3 regions of the Micromonospora sp. NPDC049139 genome follow, and region 1 is predicted to be linked to each of the others. Evidence: riboswitches for the same ligand, from Rfam matches in the RefSeq annotation. Region 1 holds a riboswitch; each other region holds the start of a gene.
The links. Region 1 has a riboswitch for cyclic di-AMP ahead of ACZ6Q9_RS25545 (coiled-coil domain-containing protein). Riboswitches for the same ligand answer to the same signal wherever they lie in the genome.

Region 1 (5,350 bases):
GGTGACGCCCACCTCGTCCGCGACGTCGCGTAGCCGGGCGGTGGGGTTGCGGGCGATGGCGAGCAGCACGTGCCCGTGGTTCGTCAGGAACGTCCAGTTGCGGGTGCTCCCGTTCTCCCCTGTCGTCGCCATGTCGTCATCGTATGGCGCGCCTTTCGGGTTTTCCGCCGCGCCCTCGCGCGGGAGGCCCCGCCCGACGTCTGCGGGCGGGCGCGAACATATGAAACGCATATCACGCATCCCTTGACGTATCTTCGGGTGCGTGTGACCGTGGGGGTAGCCCGCGCCCAGCGTCGGCCGGGGTGACCAGGTCGTTCGTGAGGGACGAGGTGAGGGAGATGAGTCGTCCCGGATCCCCCGGCGCTCAGCCGGGCCCGGAGCGGAAGTCGTCGGAGCCGGCACCGGAAGACCCGACCGCCGTGCGGGACGCGTTCCCCACCCCGGGCGGTCCGGAGCAGGCGCTCGCCGAGTTGCAGGCCGGCAACCGCCGGTTCGTCACCGGCACCCCCCGCCACCCCAACCAGGACGCCGGGCACCGTGCCGCGGTCGCGGACGGGCAGCACCCGTTCGCGGTGATCGTCGGTTGCTCCGACTCCCGGCTCGCCGCGGAGATCATCTTTGACCGCGGCCTCGGCGACCTCTTCGTGGTACGCACCGCCGGGCACACGGTCGGCCCCGAGGTGCTGGGCAGCGTCGAGTACGCCGTGACGGTCCTGCGCACACCGCTGGTGGTGGTGCTCGGGCACGACTCCTGCGGGGCGGTCCAGGCGGCCCGTACGGCGGACGCCACCGGCACGTCCCCGGCCGGGCACCTGGGCGCCGTGGTGGACGCCGTGGTGCCCAGCCTGCGCCGCGCCGCCGCCGAGGGCGTGGACGACATCGACCGCATCGTCGACATCCACATCGCGCAGACCGTCGAGGCGATGCTGGACAGGTCGGCCGTGCTCGCCGCCGAGGTGGCCGCCGGGCGCTGCGCCGTCGTGGGCATGTCGTACCGGCTGGCGGCCGGCGAGGCTCGGGCGGTGACCGCCGTGTCCGCCGGCGAGGCGCGGGGGAGCGCCGAGGTGGCCAACGGGTCGGGCGCGGTCGACGGGGCGCAGCCTGCCGTCAGTGCCGCCCTCGCCTGACCCGTTCCTTCGCTCGGCCCGGGACGCCGACGCCCGTCGACGGGGGCCAACGGACGCCGAGTGGGCCTCAACCGCCCACGGGTCCCAGAAGCGCCGAGAGCGCCGACCGGGCCCACAGCTGTCCGGACCGGGCCGCGCGACGCCGGAGCGGGTCGTAGAGACGCCTTACAGATGCCGGCAGGGCCCAGAGACGCCGACAGGGCCGCCCCGCAGGCGCGGGGCGGCCCTGTCGTTGGCTGCGTCAGAGCAGGGATACGTGCACGTGGTCCGTATGGTTCGACGGGCCGCTGTAGGACTTCCAGCCGGTCGCCGGGAACCAGATCTGCCGGTTCCAGATCACGTAGTAGATGCCGAGCCGGTCGGCGTTGCGGACCAGGAACGCGGTCAGGTTGTTGCCGTACATGTAGGTGTCGTCGTTGTGCCAGGGGGAGAAGCCGCTTCTCTGCAGCGACCAGTCGCAGGCCCGGCCCTTCGGATGCTCGTACGGCCCGCCGGAGCGGTAACAGCCGACGAAGCGGTTGAAGCCGGCCCGCTTGACCTCCTTGTACATGTGCAGGGTGCGCGCGGTGATGCAGCCGGAGGTGGTGGGGTCGTTCTCGGTGCAGGACAGGGGCTTCCAGTCGCCGTCGGCGGTACGACCCGGTGCCATCCGGGCCACCGGCGAGGTGGCGACCACCTTGCCGCCGGTCAGCCCTCTGCCGCCGACCAGTGCGAGCGCCTTCTCCGCGTCGCGCTTGCCGCGGGCCATCTCGTTGGTCAGCTTCTGCTGCTCGCGGACCTCGGCATCGAGCGCCAGCTTGGCCTGCTCGGCGCGGGTCTTGACCGCGTTCACCTCGGCGAGCTTCTTGGCATTGACCAGGTTCAGCTCGTCGAGGGCGGCGGCGCGCTTGACGAACGAGTCGGGGCTGGCGGTGTCCAGCAGCATCGACACCGCGCCGATCCGCCCGGTCCGGTAGGACTGGGCGGCGATCTGGCTCACCTGCGGGGCCAGTGCTGCCAGGTCGGCCTGCGCCCGGTCGACCTCCAGGGCCAGTTCCAGTTGGCGCTTCTTCGACTTCGCGAGCTTCGCCTTGGCCTGGACGTAGCTGCGGTTCCGCGTCTCGATCAGGTCGTTGAGCAGCTTGGGCTCGTCGTCCCCGTGGCCGGAGGGTTGGGCCGGTGGGGTGGGTGCGGCCGCCGCCGGGAGAGGCCCGGCGAAGACGGCCAGGGCGGCGATCACGGCCACCACAGGTGTCAACCAGCGGCGTAGGGGTGCCGTCACAGTTTTCCCTTCCGTCGACCGCCGACCGGGTTAGCTGACGGGTTCGGGGCGGAAGTGGCCCCTACCGCTGTCGCGGATTCACCCCACGTGCCTGGGTCCCCGGCTCGCCTGGCGGCGATTGGGCGGCGGCACCGCAGGCGCCGCTGCGCGCCTTCGGCGGTGACCGGCAGCGAGGTTACCCGAGAGCCCTCCCGGGGATCTACGTCCCTAAGCCGACTAAATGCGTTATTTCGTAACGGCGGAGGGTGACCAGTGACGCGTTTATCAGGCGGGACGTCCTGATCGGTCACGCTGAGGAGTTTCACCATGCGGTGTCCGTGCTCCCGTGTCGGTCGGGCCACCCGGCGGGGGCGGCGGAGGGGGTGCTTCCGGCGCGCGGCCCGCTGAGGGCCTCCAGCGCCTCGGACCGGTCGGCCGCCGGCCGGGGGGCCGGCGGGGTCGGGAGTGCGCCGCGGTCGGCGGACTCCCCGCCGCGCCGGCCGGCCGTGGTCACCACGGCCGCGAGCCCGGTGGTCAGCGGCACGGCGGCGATCAGGCCCAGGGTGGCGACCGCGCTGCGGACGATCTCCTGGGCCAGGAACTCGCTGGTCAGGATCTGGCTCACCGCCCGGGAGTCGGCGGTCAGCAGGAGCAGCACCGGCAGCGAGGCCCCGGCGTACGCCAGCACGATGGTGTTCACCGTCGAGGCGATGTGCGCGCGGCCGACCCGGGTGGCCGCGCGGTACAGCTGCATCCGGGACAGCCCCGGGTTGGCGTGCGCCAGCTCGGTGACCGTCGCGGCCTGTGTCACGGTGACGTCGTCGAGCACGCCGAGCGAGCCGATGATGATCCCGGCGAGCAGCAGGCCGTGCAGGTCGACGTCGGCCTGGAACATCGACAGCGTGGTGGCGTCCTCGGTGCCGAACCCGGTCAGGTGGGTCGCCGCGGTGGCGATCGTGCCGAGCACGCCCGTCAGCACCAGGCTGCCCAGCGTGCCGAGCACGGCGACCGAGGTCTGCGCGGTCACCCCGTGCGTCAGGTAGAGCACCACGAACATGATCAGTGCCGCGCCGACGACCGCGACCAGCAGCGGTGGGCTGCCGGCGCTGATGCCGGGCAGCACGAAGGTCAGCAGGATGGCGAAGCTGGCCGCTAGGCCGGCCAGCGCCGCGAGCCCCCGCCACCGCCCGAACGCGACGATCGCGGCGGCGAACAGCACCACCAGCCAGAGCAGCGGCTTGCCGCGCTGGTGCTCGGCGATGTTGTAGGCGCTCGCCGAGGGGTCGGCGGGATCGGTGAGCTGGACCAGGATGATCTCGTCGCCGACCGCGACCGTCGGCGCCCCCGGCCCTGCCGGTACGGGCGTCTCCACCTGCTGGCCGGCGTCGGGGCCGTCGTCGACGCGTACGGTCACGGTGCCGCAGGGGCCCTCCGGGGCACCCTCCGGCGCCTCCGGGGTGGGCGGGCACGGCTCCGTCACCACCCGGGTCACCGTGCCGTGGTGGCGGGGCGGATCGGTGCCGGGCGCGGCGTCCGGGGCGTCCCACGGCCAGAGCAGCAGGGCCGCGATCAGGGTGGCGACGAACAGGGGCACCACCGTCGCGACGAGGATCCGTCGCACCCTCGGTGGGGCGGACGGTGCGGGACGGGTGTGGTCGGCGCCCATCGAGTGTCTCCCAACGAGTCCAGGGCGGGGTGCGTGCCGGCGGGCCGGTCGGTTCGGCGTGGCCGGGTGACCGCCGCGGCGGATCGCCCTGGGGTGTCGGTTCGGTCACGCACCGCGACGGCCCGGCCCGGCCGGTCGCGGTCGCTCGAAACCGCCGCCCGGTCTGGGCGACGGTGCGGGCGGCGCGGAGTGCGGAGGGCCACCGGCCGAATGGTAGCCATCCCGATATCCGGCCGCAGGTCGTGAGGGCTGGTGTCGGCCGCGGTCCGTCCCGTCCGGCAGCCGCCGGTCACCACCATGTCACTGTCGGGTGGCGGCCGGGCGGCCCTCCCGTGGTGGCCTGATGGCGGTCTCGTTCGGGGCGGATTCGCCGTCGGGTGCGCCGGTCGCCCCCGGACGCACCGGCCCCGGGGACTACCGTGGTCGGTGTGCGGGCGGCGGCGACAGTGACGGCGGGGCGATGGGCCCGGCTGCTGCTGCTCGTCGGCACACTGTTCGGCCTGGCCGCGATGCACACCCTCGGCCACGGCTCGCACTCCGTGGGCCATCCCGCCGAGGTTTCCGCGCAGGCCGTCGCCGCGGCCGGTGGGCACGGCGGCGCGGCGCAGGCGCTGCCCCGCCACGACACCGCCGCGCCGCTCCGTCAGGTCACCGCCGCGCTGCCCCGCCACGACACCGCCGCGCCGCTCGGTCAGGACCCCGCCATCGCGTACGTCGTCCCGGCGGCGCCGTCCGGCGTGGTGGGCTGCCCGGGCGACTGCCCGCACGAGCGGTTCCTCCCGTCCGGCGGGGCGGGCGGCGAGCTGCCCTGGTGGGGCGTGTGCCTGGCGGTGCTGGGCGCGCTCGCCGCTCCGCTGCTGCTCGCCGTGCTGCTGCTGGCCGGCGCACAGGCCGTCGGCCCAGCGGGCCGGGGGTCGGGCGGGCCGGCCCGGTCGCCCCGTGCCCCGCCGTCCCGGCCGGTCGGCCTGCGACTCGCCACGGTCTCGGTGCTGCGCAGATAGGACGCCCCGGCGCGGCCCGGTCAGCCGGCCCGCGTCCCCGTCCTGCTGCGTACGTTCCGATACCGAAAGGCCCAGATGTGACCACTCGTACCATCGCGCGCCGTGCCGCCCTGGCCGGCGCCACCGTCACCGCCGCCCTCGTCCTGACCGCCTGCGGCGGCGACGGGCATTCGTCCCCGGGTGCGGGGCACGGCACGCCCGCCACCAGCGGGCCGACGGCCTCCGCGTCCGGCGCGGCCACCTTCGGCGACGCCGACGCGATGTTCGCCCAGATGATGATTCCGCACCACCGGCAGGCGGTGGAGATGGCGGAGTT
Region 2 (5,350 bases), on a different contig from region 1:
CGAGATCACCCTCACCGCGCCGGTCCCGCTCTTCGGCTACGCCTTCAGCCAGGCGCGCGCCGCCCACCTGGGGCTGGCGGCCCGGCTCGGCGTCGCCCTGGGCGGGCACCCGCCGGAGTCACCGCCCGCCTGAGCCGGGCATCGACGACACGGCGGCATGCCCGGCCGTCGGCCGGGGAGGTGGCGGCGGGAAGGCGGTCGCCCCGGCGACCCGCGAGCGGGTCACCGGGGCCGGGGCGTCAGTAGACCGACAGGTGCACGTGGTTGGTGTGGTCGCTGGACGGGTCGCCGTTGGCGCCGCTGTACGACTTCCATCCGCTGCTGGGCAGCCAGATCTGCCTGTACCAGATCACGTAGAGCACGGCGAGCCGGTCGGCGTTCTTGACGAAGTACGTCGCCAGGTTGTTGCCGTACGTCCTGTCGCCGCCGGTGGCGTCGCCCCCGAACCCGCTCTTCTGAGCCGCGAAGTCGCAGGCCCGGCCCTTGGGGTGCTCGCCGGAGCCGCCGGGGCGGTAGCAGGAGACGTAGCGGGTGAAGCCGGACGCCTTGGCCTGGTTGAGCGCGTGCAGGGTGCGCGGGGTGATGCAACCGTTGGCGGGGGTGGGGTCGTTGACGCTGCACGACTCGGACGGCCAGGACCCGTCGGAGTTGCGCGGCGCCGGCTTCGCCGTCGCGGTGGAGCTGCCGCCCGGCCCGCCGCCGCTCGACTGCGACCGGTTGGCCACCGTCAGCGCCCGCTCCGCCTGGTCCTTGCGCTTGGCCATCAGCGTGACCTGCTTGCGCTGCTCCCGGATCTCGCCGTCCAGGGCCAGCTTGGTGCGGGCGGCCTGGTCACGGGTCTCCTGGAGCTCGCGGAGCGCCCGGTCCTCGTTGGCGGCCACCGCGTCGAGAGCGGCGGCCCGGTCCATGAAGCCGTCCGGCGAGCTGCTGTTGAGCAGGGCGGACACCACCCCCAGCCGGCCGGTCCGGTAGGCCACCCCGGCGATCTCGCCGACCTTGCTGCTCCGCTCGGTCAGCTCGCTCTCGGTCGTCTTGAGCTGCGTGGCGAGCTGCTGCTGCCGTTTGACCGACGTGTCCAGCGCCCGCTTGGCGTCCAGGTAGCCCTTGCTGGCGGCTTCGAGCTGGGCCCGCAGGGCGGGCGTGCCGCCCTCCTGGTCCTGGCCGGGGGCTGCGGCGAGCAGGCCGGCCCGGGAGGCGGCCGCCGCGGGGGCGGTGGTGACCGGGGCGACCGCGGCGCCGAGGGTGAGCGTCACGGCGATCAGGGCCGCCAACCGGGCGGCGCGTCGTCGTACAGGTGCCATCACTGGCATACACGTGTCCTTCCGTCAGCCGCCGACCGGGTTAGCTGACGGGTTCGGGACGGAAGATCCCTACCGCTGACGCGGATGCACCCCACGAACTTGGTTCCCCGGTTCGCCCCGCCGGGCGATTAGGCGGCGGCCACCGCCGGCACCGGTGGGTGCCGCCTGGCGGAGGCCGGAACCGAGCCTACCGGTGCCGGTGTGACTGGTGCAGCGCAGGTGACTGAGGGTGCCTGTCCGCTTACCGTCAAATCCGGCATAAGTCAACAATACTCTCCCAGATTTAAGGCTGTGCTCATTACCACTCAACCGACCCGCAGGCCCCGGGAGACGCCCCCGGCTCGATCTGCAACGTCGCGTGCTCGATCTGGAAGTCCTCGTGCAGGGCCGTCCGGGCTGCGGTGAGCACCGCGCCGACCTCCGCGCCCGGCGCCATGGTCAGGTGCGCCGAGGCCACCTCCATCCCGGAGGTCAGCGTCCAGACGTGCAGGTCGTGCACCTCGGCCACGCCGGGCACGGCGGCCAGCCGGTCGTGCACCCTGGCGACCTCGAGGTGCTCCGGCGCGGCCTGCACCAGGATGCGCAGCGCGGCGCGCCCGAGCCGCCAGGTGCGGGGCAGGATGAACAGCCCGATGGCCACCGCGACCAGCGGGTCCGCCCACCACCAGTCGGTGACGGCGATCAGCAGGGCCGCGCCGATCACGCCGAGTGAGCCCAGCAGGTCGCCCAGCACCTCCAGGTATGCGCCCTGCATGTTGATGCTCTCCTTCGCCCCGGACCGCAGCAGGGCGAAGGCGGCCACGTTGGCGAGCAGGCCGAGCACGGCGACCGCGAGCATCGGGCCGGCGAGCACCTCCGGCGGGTCGCCGAACCGGCGTACGGCCTCGACGACCACGTAGACCGCGACGCCGGAGAGCAGCACGGCGTTGGCCAGGGCGGCCAGCACCTCCAGCCGGTAGAGGCCGAAGGTGCGCTGCGGGTCCGCGCCGGCGCGCCGGGTCGCGGTGATCGCCGCGAGCGCCATGCCGATGCCGAGCACGTCGGTGAACATGTGCCCGGCGTCGCTCAGCAGGGCCAGCGAGCCGGTGCGGAAGGCGGCCACCGCCTCCACCACCATCAGGGCGCCGAGCAGCGCGAACGCCGCCCAGAGGCGGCCCCGGTGGCGGTGCGCGGCATTCGCGACCGACCCGTGGTGGTGGTCATGACCTGCACCCACGCGCCCACCTTCCGTCACCCGTCCGGACCCGGTTCAATCTATGCTCACATCGCAATATGTGCAAGTGACTGCCCGGCGGCGGCCGGGACGACTCAGCCGGTCGGGTCGACGGTGGTCAGCCGCTGGGTGGCCCGCGACAGCGCGACGTAGAGCGTCCGTACGCCCGAACCCGGGTCGGCCCGGATCTCACCCGGGGCGACCAGGACCACGCCGTCGTACTCCATGCCCTTGGCCTCCAGGCTGGTCACCACCTGCAGGCGCGGCGCGCCCAGCCCGCCCAGCCACCCGGCCACCTCGTCCCGGCGGGGCACCGGGGTGATCACGCCCACGGTGCCCTCCACCTCGGCCAGCAGCGCCGTGGCCGCCGTCACCACGGCGGTCTCCAGCTCCGCCGGCGGCACCACCAGCTCGACCGGATCGACGCCGGTGGAGCGCACCGCCCTGGGCAGCGGGAGGTCCGGGTGCAGCCGGCGGATCTCGGCCGCCGCCACCGCGAAGATCTCCGCCGAGTTGCGGTAGTTCGTGGTCAGGGTGAAGTGGTGCCGCTTGCGCCGGCCCAGCGCCTGGTCCCGGGCCCGGGTCAGCTCCTCCGGGTCGCCCGTCCACGCCGTCTGCGCCGGGTCGCCCACCACCGTCCACGAGGCCAGCCGGCCGCGCCGGCCGATCATGCGCCACTGCATCGGCGAGACGTCCTGCGACTCGTCGACCACGACGTGCGCGTACTCCCGGTAGTCCTCCGGGCGCTGCCGCGCCGCCTCGCGGGCCGCGCGCTGCCGGTCGGCGAACGTGCTCAGCTCGCGGACCCCGCCGGCCAGCTGGAACGGGTCCCGCTTCCGCCGGGCCGGCTTCATCGGCTTGCCGAGCAGCGCGTCCAGCTCGTCCAGCAGCGCGATGTCGGCGATCGTCAGCCCGGCGGAGTCCAGACTCCGGTACGCGTCGGTCAGCAGCCGGATCTCGGCGCCGGAGAGGATCCCGCCGGCGTACCGGCGCAGCCGGTCGGGGCGGGCCAGCCAGCCCAGCACGTGCCGGGGGTGCAGCCGGGGCCACCACGCCTTGAGGAACTCCCGGAACTCCGGCCGCTCGGCGACCTCGTCCTCGAACGCGCGCTGCTCGGGCAGCCGGCCGATGCCCAGCCGACGGGCCTGCGCCCAGAGCGCGGCGAAGACGCCGTCGAAGCCGGCGCGGCGCACCTCGTTGCGGCGGGCGCCCCGGGGCATCGCCCGCTCCCGGATGGCGTCCAGCTCGCGGCGGTCCAGCCGGAGCAGCTCGCCCCGGTAGAGCAGTCGCAGCTCGGCCGGGCCGTCCGGCACCGCGTCCCGGGCCGCCCGTTCCAGCACCCGGCGCATCCGCAGCGAGCCCTTGACCGCCGCCACGGCCGGCGGGTCGGTACGGGTGGCGCTCATGCCCGGGAACAGCGTGCCCAGCGAGTGCAGCGTGGCGGTGTCCTCGCCGAGCGAGGGCAGCACCGAGGCGATGTACTCGACGAAGACCGAGGACGGGCCGACCACCAGGATGCCGCCGCCGGCGTACCGGCTGCGGTCGGAGTAGAGCAGGTACGCGGCCCGGTGCAGGGCGACCGCCGTCTTGCCGGTGCCCGGGCCGCCGGAGACGATCGTCACCCCGGAGCCGGGGGAGCGGATGGCCTCGTCCTGCTCCCGCTGGATGGTGGCGACGATGTCCCGCATGCCCCGGCCGGTGGCCTTCGACAGCGTGGCGAGCAGCGCGCCGTCGCCGACCACCGCCATGTCGGCGGGCGCGGCGGCGGGATCGAGCAGGTCGTCCTCGATCCGGGTGACCCGCTCACCGGAGGACTGGATCATGCGCCGCCGCACCACGCCCAGCGGCTCCGCCGGGGTGGCCTGGTAGAAGGCGGCGGCGGCTGGGGCCCGCCAGTCGACCACCAGGGTGGTCGCGTCCTCGTCCCGGATGCCGAGCCGCCCGACGTGCAGCACCTGCCGGTCGCGCAGGTCCAGCCGGCCGAAGACCAGCCCCTCGTGCTCGGCGTCCAGCACGTGCCGCCGCTGCGCGGCGTGGAACACCATCGCGTCCCGCTCGACCAGCGCCCCGAAGTTGCCGACCCGGGCGAGCCGGTAGCCCTCCTTCTCGGCGCGGACCGCCGACCGGCGCAGCTCGGCCAGTCGGGCGTACACCCGGTCGAGGTGCCGCTGCTCGACGGCGGTCTCCTGCGCCAGGGTGGTCTGGTCGGTCAACGGTCGCTCCTCCTGACGTGGGCGGCGGGCGGCGCGAACCGCGCGAACCACGCCAGGCCAACCGCAAGAGGGTACGGCCCGCGCGCAACCAGCCGCGCCTGAGGTGCGGGAAAGGAACCCGCGTCACCCCGCCCGGCCGGCCCGCCTCACCCCTCGCGGGTGGTGACGGGAGCGGCGGAGCGGGCGTCGTCGAACACCTGGCGGAGCACGCCGCCCAGCGCCGCGTTGACCTCGGCGGGGCGTTCCATCATCAGCATGTGCCCGGCACCCGGACAGACGGTCAGCTCCGTCGCCGGCAGCGCGGCGGCGATCGACTCGGCGCACGGCGGCGGGGTGAGCCGGTCCCGGTCGCCGACCAGCGCCGCCGCCGGCAGGTGGGCGAGCCGGGCGAGGGTGTCGAGCCGGTGCTGCGCCCCGATCGAGGCGCGGAACCCGCCGATCGAGCGGAGCGAGGCGCGGGCCACCGCCGAGGTGACCAGCCGGATGTCGTGCGGGTCGCAGCGGTCGCCGAAGAGCATCCAGCGGATGCTGGGGCGCAGGGCCCGCAGCAGTGCCCGGGGCGGCCGCCAGGACCCGCACCGGGCCAGCACGCCGGCCCCGGTGGTCTCGGCGAGCCGGATCAA
Region 3 (5,350 bases), on a different contig from region 1:
CCGTTCTCAAATCCGTCGATCAGTTGTAACGTCTGCCCAACGTTCTCAGCCACGGCGTGACATACCCCCTGTCGCGCCGGCCAGAAAGAGGTGGGCCCATGGGACTCCGTCCCAACCTGCTGACCCGGCGTACGGCCGGCGTCGCGTCGACGACCCTCGCGCTGCTGCTCAGCACCGCCGCCGTGGGCGTCGTACCGGCCGCGTCGGCCTTCTCCGCCGCCCCGAGCGAGGTCTGCGTCGAGCCGGCCGACGTCCACTCGGACTCCCGCATCAAGGCGGGTGGCGCGGCCAAGCACGAGCCGAACGAGCTGACCCTGGCGGAGACCCGCGAGCGCGAGGCCGACCTGGCCGCCGCCCTGCGCGAGCGCGCCCGGTTCCGCACCGGCGCCGGCGCCTCCATCACGGCCACCGTCACGGTCCCGGTCGTGGTGCACGTGATCCAGCGGGACGGCACCCGGGCCGGCGGCAACATCCCGGACTCGATGATCACCTCGCAGATCGACGTGCTGAACCAGTCCTACAGTGGGGCGACCGGTGGCGCGGCCACCGCGTTCAGCTTCCAGCTGCAGAAGATCAACCGGGTGACGAACCCCTCGTGGTACCCGATCGTGCAGGGCTCCTCGGCCGAGCGGCAGATGAAGACCTCGCTGCGCGAGGGCGGCAAGAACACCCTCAACGTCTACCTGGGCGAGCTGAGCAACGACCTGCTCGGCTGGGCGACCTTCCCGACCCGGAAGCTGAGCAGCATGGACGGCGTCGTCGTGCTGAGCGAGTCGCTGCCGGGCGGCACGGCCACCAACTACAACCAGGGCGACACCGGCACCCACGAGGTCGGCCACTGGCTGAACCTCTACCACACCTTCCAGGGCGGCTGCTCCGGCTCGGGTGACAGCGTCAGCGACACCGCGCCCGAGGCATCCCCGGCGTTCCAGTGCCCGACCGGCCGGGACACCTGCACCGCCCCGGGCGTCGACCCGATCACCAACTTCATGGACTACACCTACGACTCCTGCATGCACCAGTTCACCGCCGGGCAGGCCAGCCGCATGCTGACCGCCTGGAACGCGTACCGCGCGGCGTAGTTCCCCCGCACGACCGGTGCCGGCTCCGCTCGACGGGGCCGGCGCCGTCGTCTTCGGGGCGGGGTGGGGGCGGTGCGGCGCCCCGGACGGGGACGGCCCGGGGCGCCGCACCGCGTCTCAGGCGGCCGGGCGGGCGGCGAGGCTGCCACCACTCCCGGACCGCGTCTCGGGCACCACGGCGGTGCCGGCGGCGGCCGCACCGGGGTCGAGCCAGACCTGGACGGCGGGCCGGCCGTGCCCCTCGCCGGCGCCGCCCGCGACGCCCGGCTCCCGACGGGCGAGCATCGCCACGTCGACGGTGAACTCGAACAGCCGCCAGTCGACCTGCGGCGCGGCCCGGTGGCTGCGGGCCAGCCGGGCGACCCGGGCCGGGTCGGTGACCGGCCGGGCGTGGCCGGCGACGTAGGCCTCGTCGTCACTCTCCTCCGGCGGGAAGGAGTGCAGGGCGTAGCGGCCGTCGCGTTCCAGGTCGCGCCGCTTCGGCGAGTCGACCACGAAGCAGAAGAGCCCCTCATCGGTGATCACCGGAGAGACGGGGTGGACCCGGGGCCCGCCGTCGGCGCGGACGGTGGCCAGGTAGCCGAAGCCCGGCCCGTACTGCTGCATGAGGGAGCGGATCCCGTCGGCGAGGCGGGGCTCGTCGGCGGCGAATTCGGACCAGGAAGCCATGCCGACATTCTATCGAACACGTGTACGAACAGGTAGTCCGACACGCAGGCCACGCACATCGCTCGCTAAGGTGGTGCGATGCTGCTCTCCGACCGCGACCTGGTCTCCGAGATCAAGGCGGGCACGCTCGCGCTGGAGCCGTTCGAGCCCACGCTGGTGCAACCGTCCAGCATCGACGTACGCCTGGACAAGCTCTTCCGGGTCTTCAACAACCACCTCTACACCCACATCGACCCGGCGATGCAGCAGGACGACCTGACGTCGATGGTCGAGGTGCCCGAGGGCGAGCCGTTCGTGCTGCACCCGGGCGAGTTCGTGCTCGCCTCGACGCTGGAGGTGATCTCCCTCGGCGACCAGCTCGCCGGGCGGCTGGAGGGCAAGTCGAGCCTGGGACGGCTCGGCCTGCTCACCCACTCCACCGCGGGCTTCATCGACCCGGGCTTCTCCGGCCACGTGACACTGGAGCTGTCCAACGTGGCCAACCTGCCCATCACCCTCTGGCCGGGCATGAAGATCGGTCAGCTCTGCATCTTCCGGCTCTCGTCGCCGGCCGAGCACCCGTACGGCTCGGCCGTCTACGGCTCGCGCTACCAGGGGCAGCGCGGCCCGACCCCGAGCCGCTCCTGGCAGCACTGGCGCACCTGGCCGACCCGCTGACCCGACGGCCGCCTGTTAGGAAGGGGCCCTTCCTCTACCGAATGCGTTAGGAAGGGCCCCTTCCTTACACCTCAGCCGGGGCGGCCGTAACTGTGGATCGGGCCGTCGTCGACCTTCTTCATCTTGACCGGCACCCCGGCTCGGGAGGCGTGCACCACCCAGCCCCCGCCGACGTACATGCCGACGTGGTGCAGGTCGCTGTAGTAGAAGACCAGGTCTCCCGGGCGCAGCTCGCCCCGGGTGACGGTCGCGGTGACCCGGCGCTGCTGCGCGGCGTTGTGCGGGAGCGATACCCCGGCCTTCGCCCAGGCGGCGAGCATCAGGCCCGAGCAGTCGTACGCGTTCGGGCCCTCGGCGCCCCAGACGTAGGGCTTGCCGATCTGGGCGCAGGCGAACTTGACCGCGGTGCCGGCACCGCCACCCGGGTAGCTGGCCGGGCAGGGGGCGGGGCGCAGCGAACCGCCGCCGCCGCTGCCGTAGATCCGCAGCCGCAGCTTCTGCAGCCGGTCGATCTCGGCGTTGATCTGTTTCTTCTTCGCGGCGAGCTGGGCCTCCGTCCGGCCGAGTTGGACGACCATCTCGTCGAGCGGGGCCTTCTTCTCGGCCAGCCGGTCGCGCAGCTCGGCGACCTGCCGCACGTCCTGCTGCTGGTGCTGGGCGAACCGGTCGAGCAGTTCGAGCTGGCCGACCATCTGGTCGGGCGAGCGGCTGCCCAGCAGGGCGTTGACGGCGGAGACGTTCTCGCCCTTGTAGGCGCGGACGGCCAGCGCGCTGACCTCCTCCATCGCCTGCTCGACCTGCCGTTCCAAGGGCTCGATCTGCTTGGCGAGGGCGTCGGCCTGCCTGCGCTTGGCGGCCAGGTCCTGGCGGGTGGCGTTGTGCCGTTCGATGATCGGTTCGAGCTTGTTCCAGTCCTCGTCGATCTGGCGCTCGATCTCGGCGACCGTCGGTTCGGCGTGGGCCGCCGTGGCGCCGCCGGTCAGGACGACGGCGAACGCGGCCAAGGCGGCGAGGGCGGTGGTGCAGCGGTACCAGCGTGGGCGCGGCGCAGCCGTCGTCGGGCCGGCGGGTGCCGACCGTGCCGACGGTGGCCGCGGGGCATGGTGTGCCACCGGGCTCCGTACTCCTTCTTCCCGTACCGCCTACCGGGTTAGCTGACGGGTTCGGGCGGGAAGGGGACGCCCTACCGCAGGTGCTGCGGATTCACCCCGGGGTACCTGGGTCCCCGGCTCGCTCGGGAGCGACTCGGCGGTGTCGGACCGTTACCGCCCCGGATGGACGGACTGTCGCCGGCCGACGAATGACCAGAGTAGAGATGGTCGTTATCGATCCGCAACCCATCGCGCCGTGACACACCGTACTCATGCGGGCCGGTGGAGCGTGTCACTCGGGGCGACGAAATTTTCCTTCTTCGGTAAGTGACGCATGGAAAGGTATTGACCGGAGGTGGCGCCCGGGGCGAAGGTGGCCCCACATTCGCCCGTCCGACCTGGGGGTCTGATGCACCTGTCAGCGACATCGAGGAGCAGACGCGTCCTGCTGGCCGCCGCCGTGGCGGCCGCCCTGGCGGCGACGCCGCTCACCGCCGCCGGAACCGCCGCCGCCGCGCCGACGACCGACCGGCAGCAGCAGTACGCCGCCGCGGCGGCGGAGTACGGCGTGCCGGAGAGCGTCCTGCTCGGAGTCTCCTACCTGCAGTCCCGCTGGGACACCAACGCCGGAACGCCGAGCACCAGCGGCGGCTTCGGACCGATGCACCTCACCGACGCGGAGTACGTCGCCGCCCTGCCCGGGGGTACCCACCACGACGACGGCACCGAGGACCCGCGGGGCGACGACTCCCGCCCGTCCCTGGCCGAGGCGCACGAGCCACCGGACACCCCGCCGCCCGCCGAGGCCTCGCTGCGGACGCTCGACGCCGCCGCCGAGCTGACCGGCGCCAGCGAGGAGGCGCTGCGGACGGACGTCACGGCGAACATCCGGGGCGGCGCGGCGCTGCTGGCCGCGTACCAGAAGCAGATCGGCGCCCCGGTCGGCGCCGACACCGACCCGGCGGCCTGGTACGGCGCGGTGGCCCGCTACTCCGGCGCGGACAGCGCCGACGCCGCGGCGGCCTTCGCCAACGAGGTGTACGCCACCATCGGCGCCGGCGACAGCCGGCTGACCGACGACGGACAGCGGGTCACCCTCGCCGCCCGCGCGGTGCAGCCGGAACGCTCCTGGCTCGACCAGCTGGGCCTGCGCAAGGTCGCCCGGCCCGACGGGCTGGAGTGCCCCGACACGATCTCCTGCGAGTGGATCCCGGCGCCCTACGTGCAGTACGGCCCGGCCGTGGGTGACTACGGCAACCACGACCTCGCCGACCGGCCGGCCCAGCAGAAGATCGAGTACATCGTCATCCACGACACCGAGGGCTACTTCGGGCCCAGCGTCAACCTCGTCAAGGACCCGAGGCGGGTGGGCTGGCACTACACCCTGCGCTCGGTGGACGGCCACATCGCCCAGCACATCAAGACCAAGAACGTCGGCTGGCACGCCGGCAACTGGTACGTGAACGCCAAGTCCATCGGCCTGGAGCACGAGGGCTTCGCGGGGCACGGCACCTGGTACACCGAGGCGATGTACCGCACCTCCGCCAAGCTGGTCCGCCACCTGGCGCTGCGGTACAACATCCCGCTGGACCGGCAGCACATCGTCGGTCACGACAACGTCCCCGGCACCGTCGCCTCGACCGTGCGCGGCATGCACTGGGACCCGGGCCCGTACTGGGACTGGTCGCACTACTTCGACCTGCTCAAGGCGCCGTTCACGTCGACCGCCACGCCGCAGACGGGGCTGGTCACCATCGACCCCGACTTCGCCACCAACCAGCCGCAGTTCACCGGCTGCAACCGGCAGCCGCCGGGCGTGCCGAACCCGCCCCCGCCGGTGGCTCCCTGCCC

Region 2: another riboswitch for cyclic di-AMP. It lies ahead of ACZ6Q9_RS28985 (coiled-coil domain-containing protein); the one in region 1 lies ahead of ACZ6Q9_RS25545 (coiled-coil domain-containing protein).
Region 3: another riboswitch for cyclic di-AMP. It lies ahead of ACZ6Q9_RS14995 (C40 family peptidase); the one in region 1 lies ahead of ACZ6Q9_RS25545 (coiled-coil domain-containing protein).

The regions. Positions count from the first base shown of each region.
Region 1 is NZ_JBVJHK010000017.1:126,580-131,929, reverse strand. It holds gene ACZ6Q9_RS25555 (helix-turn-helix transcriptional regulator) at 1-132, opposite strand, end outside; gene ACZ6Q9_RS25550 (carbonic anhydrase) at 339-1,127, shown strand; gene ACZ6Q9_RS25545 (coiled-coil domain-containing protein) at 1,369-2,388, opposite strand; cyclic di-AMP (ydaO/yuaA leader) riboswitch at 2,392-2,523, opposite strand; gene ACZ6Q9_RS25540 (YibE/F family protein) at 2,690-4,033, opposite strand; gene ACZ6Q9_RS25535 (hypothetical protein) at 4,462-5,034, shown strand; gene ACZ6Q9_RS25530 (DUF305 domain-containing protein) at 5,112-5,350, shown strand, end outside.
Region 2 is NZ_JBVJHK010000022.1:102,774-108,123, forward strand. It holds gene ACZ6Q9_RS28980 (SRPBCC family protein) at 1-133, shown strand, start outside; gene ACZ6Q9_RS28985 (coiled-coil domain-containing protein) at 240-1,301, opposite strand; cyclic di-AMP (ydaO/yuaA leader) riboswitch at 1,315-1,446, opposite strand; gene ACZ6Q9_RS28990 (cation diffusion facilitator family transporter) at 1,600-2,517, opposite strand; gene ACZ6Q9_RS28995 (HelD family protein) at 2,610-4,727, opposite strand; gene ACZ6Q9_RS29000 (alpha/beta fold hydrolase) at 4,874-5,350, opposite strand, start outside.
Region 3 is NZ_JBVJHK010000007.1:2,786-8,135, forward strand. It holds gene ACZ6Q9_RS14980 (zinc metalloprotease) at 99-1,082, shown strand; gene ACZ6Q9_RS14985 (pyridoxamine 5'-phosphate oxidase family protein) at 1,200-1,751, opposite strand; gene dcd (dCTP deaminase) at 1,830-2,408, shown strand; gene ACZ6Q9_RS14995 (C40 family peptidase) at 2,480-3,520, opposite strand; cyclic di-AMP (ydaO/yuaA leader) riboswitch at 3,533-3,669, opposite strand; gene ACZ6Q9_RS15000 (N-acetylmuramoyl-L-alanine amidase) at 3,909-5,350, shown strand, end outside.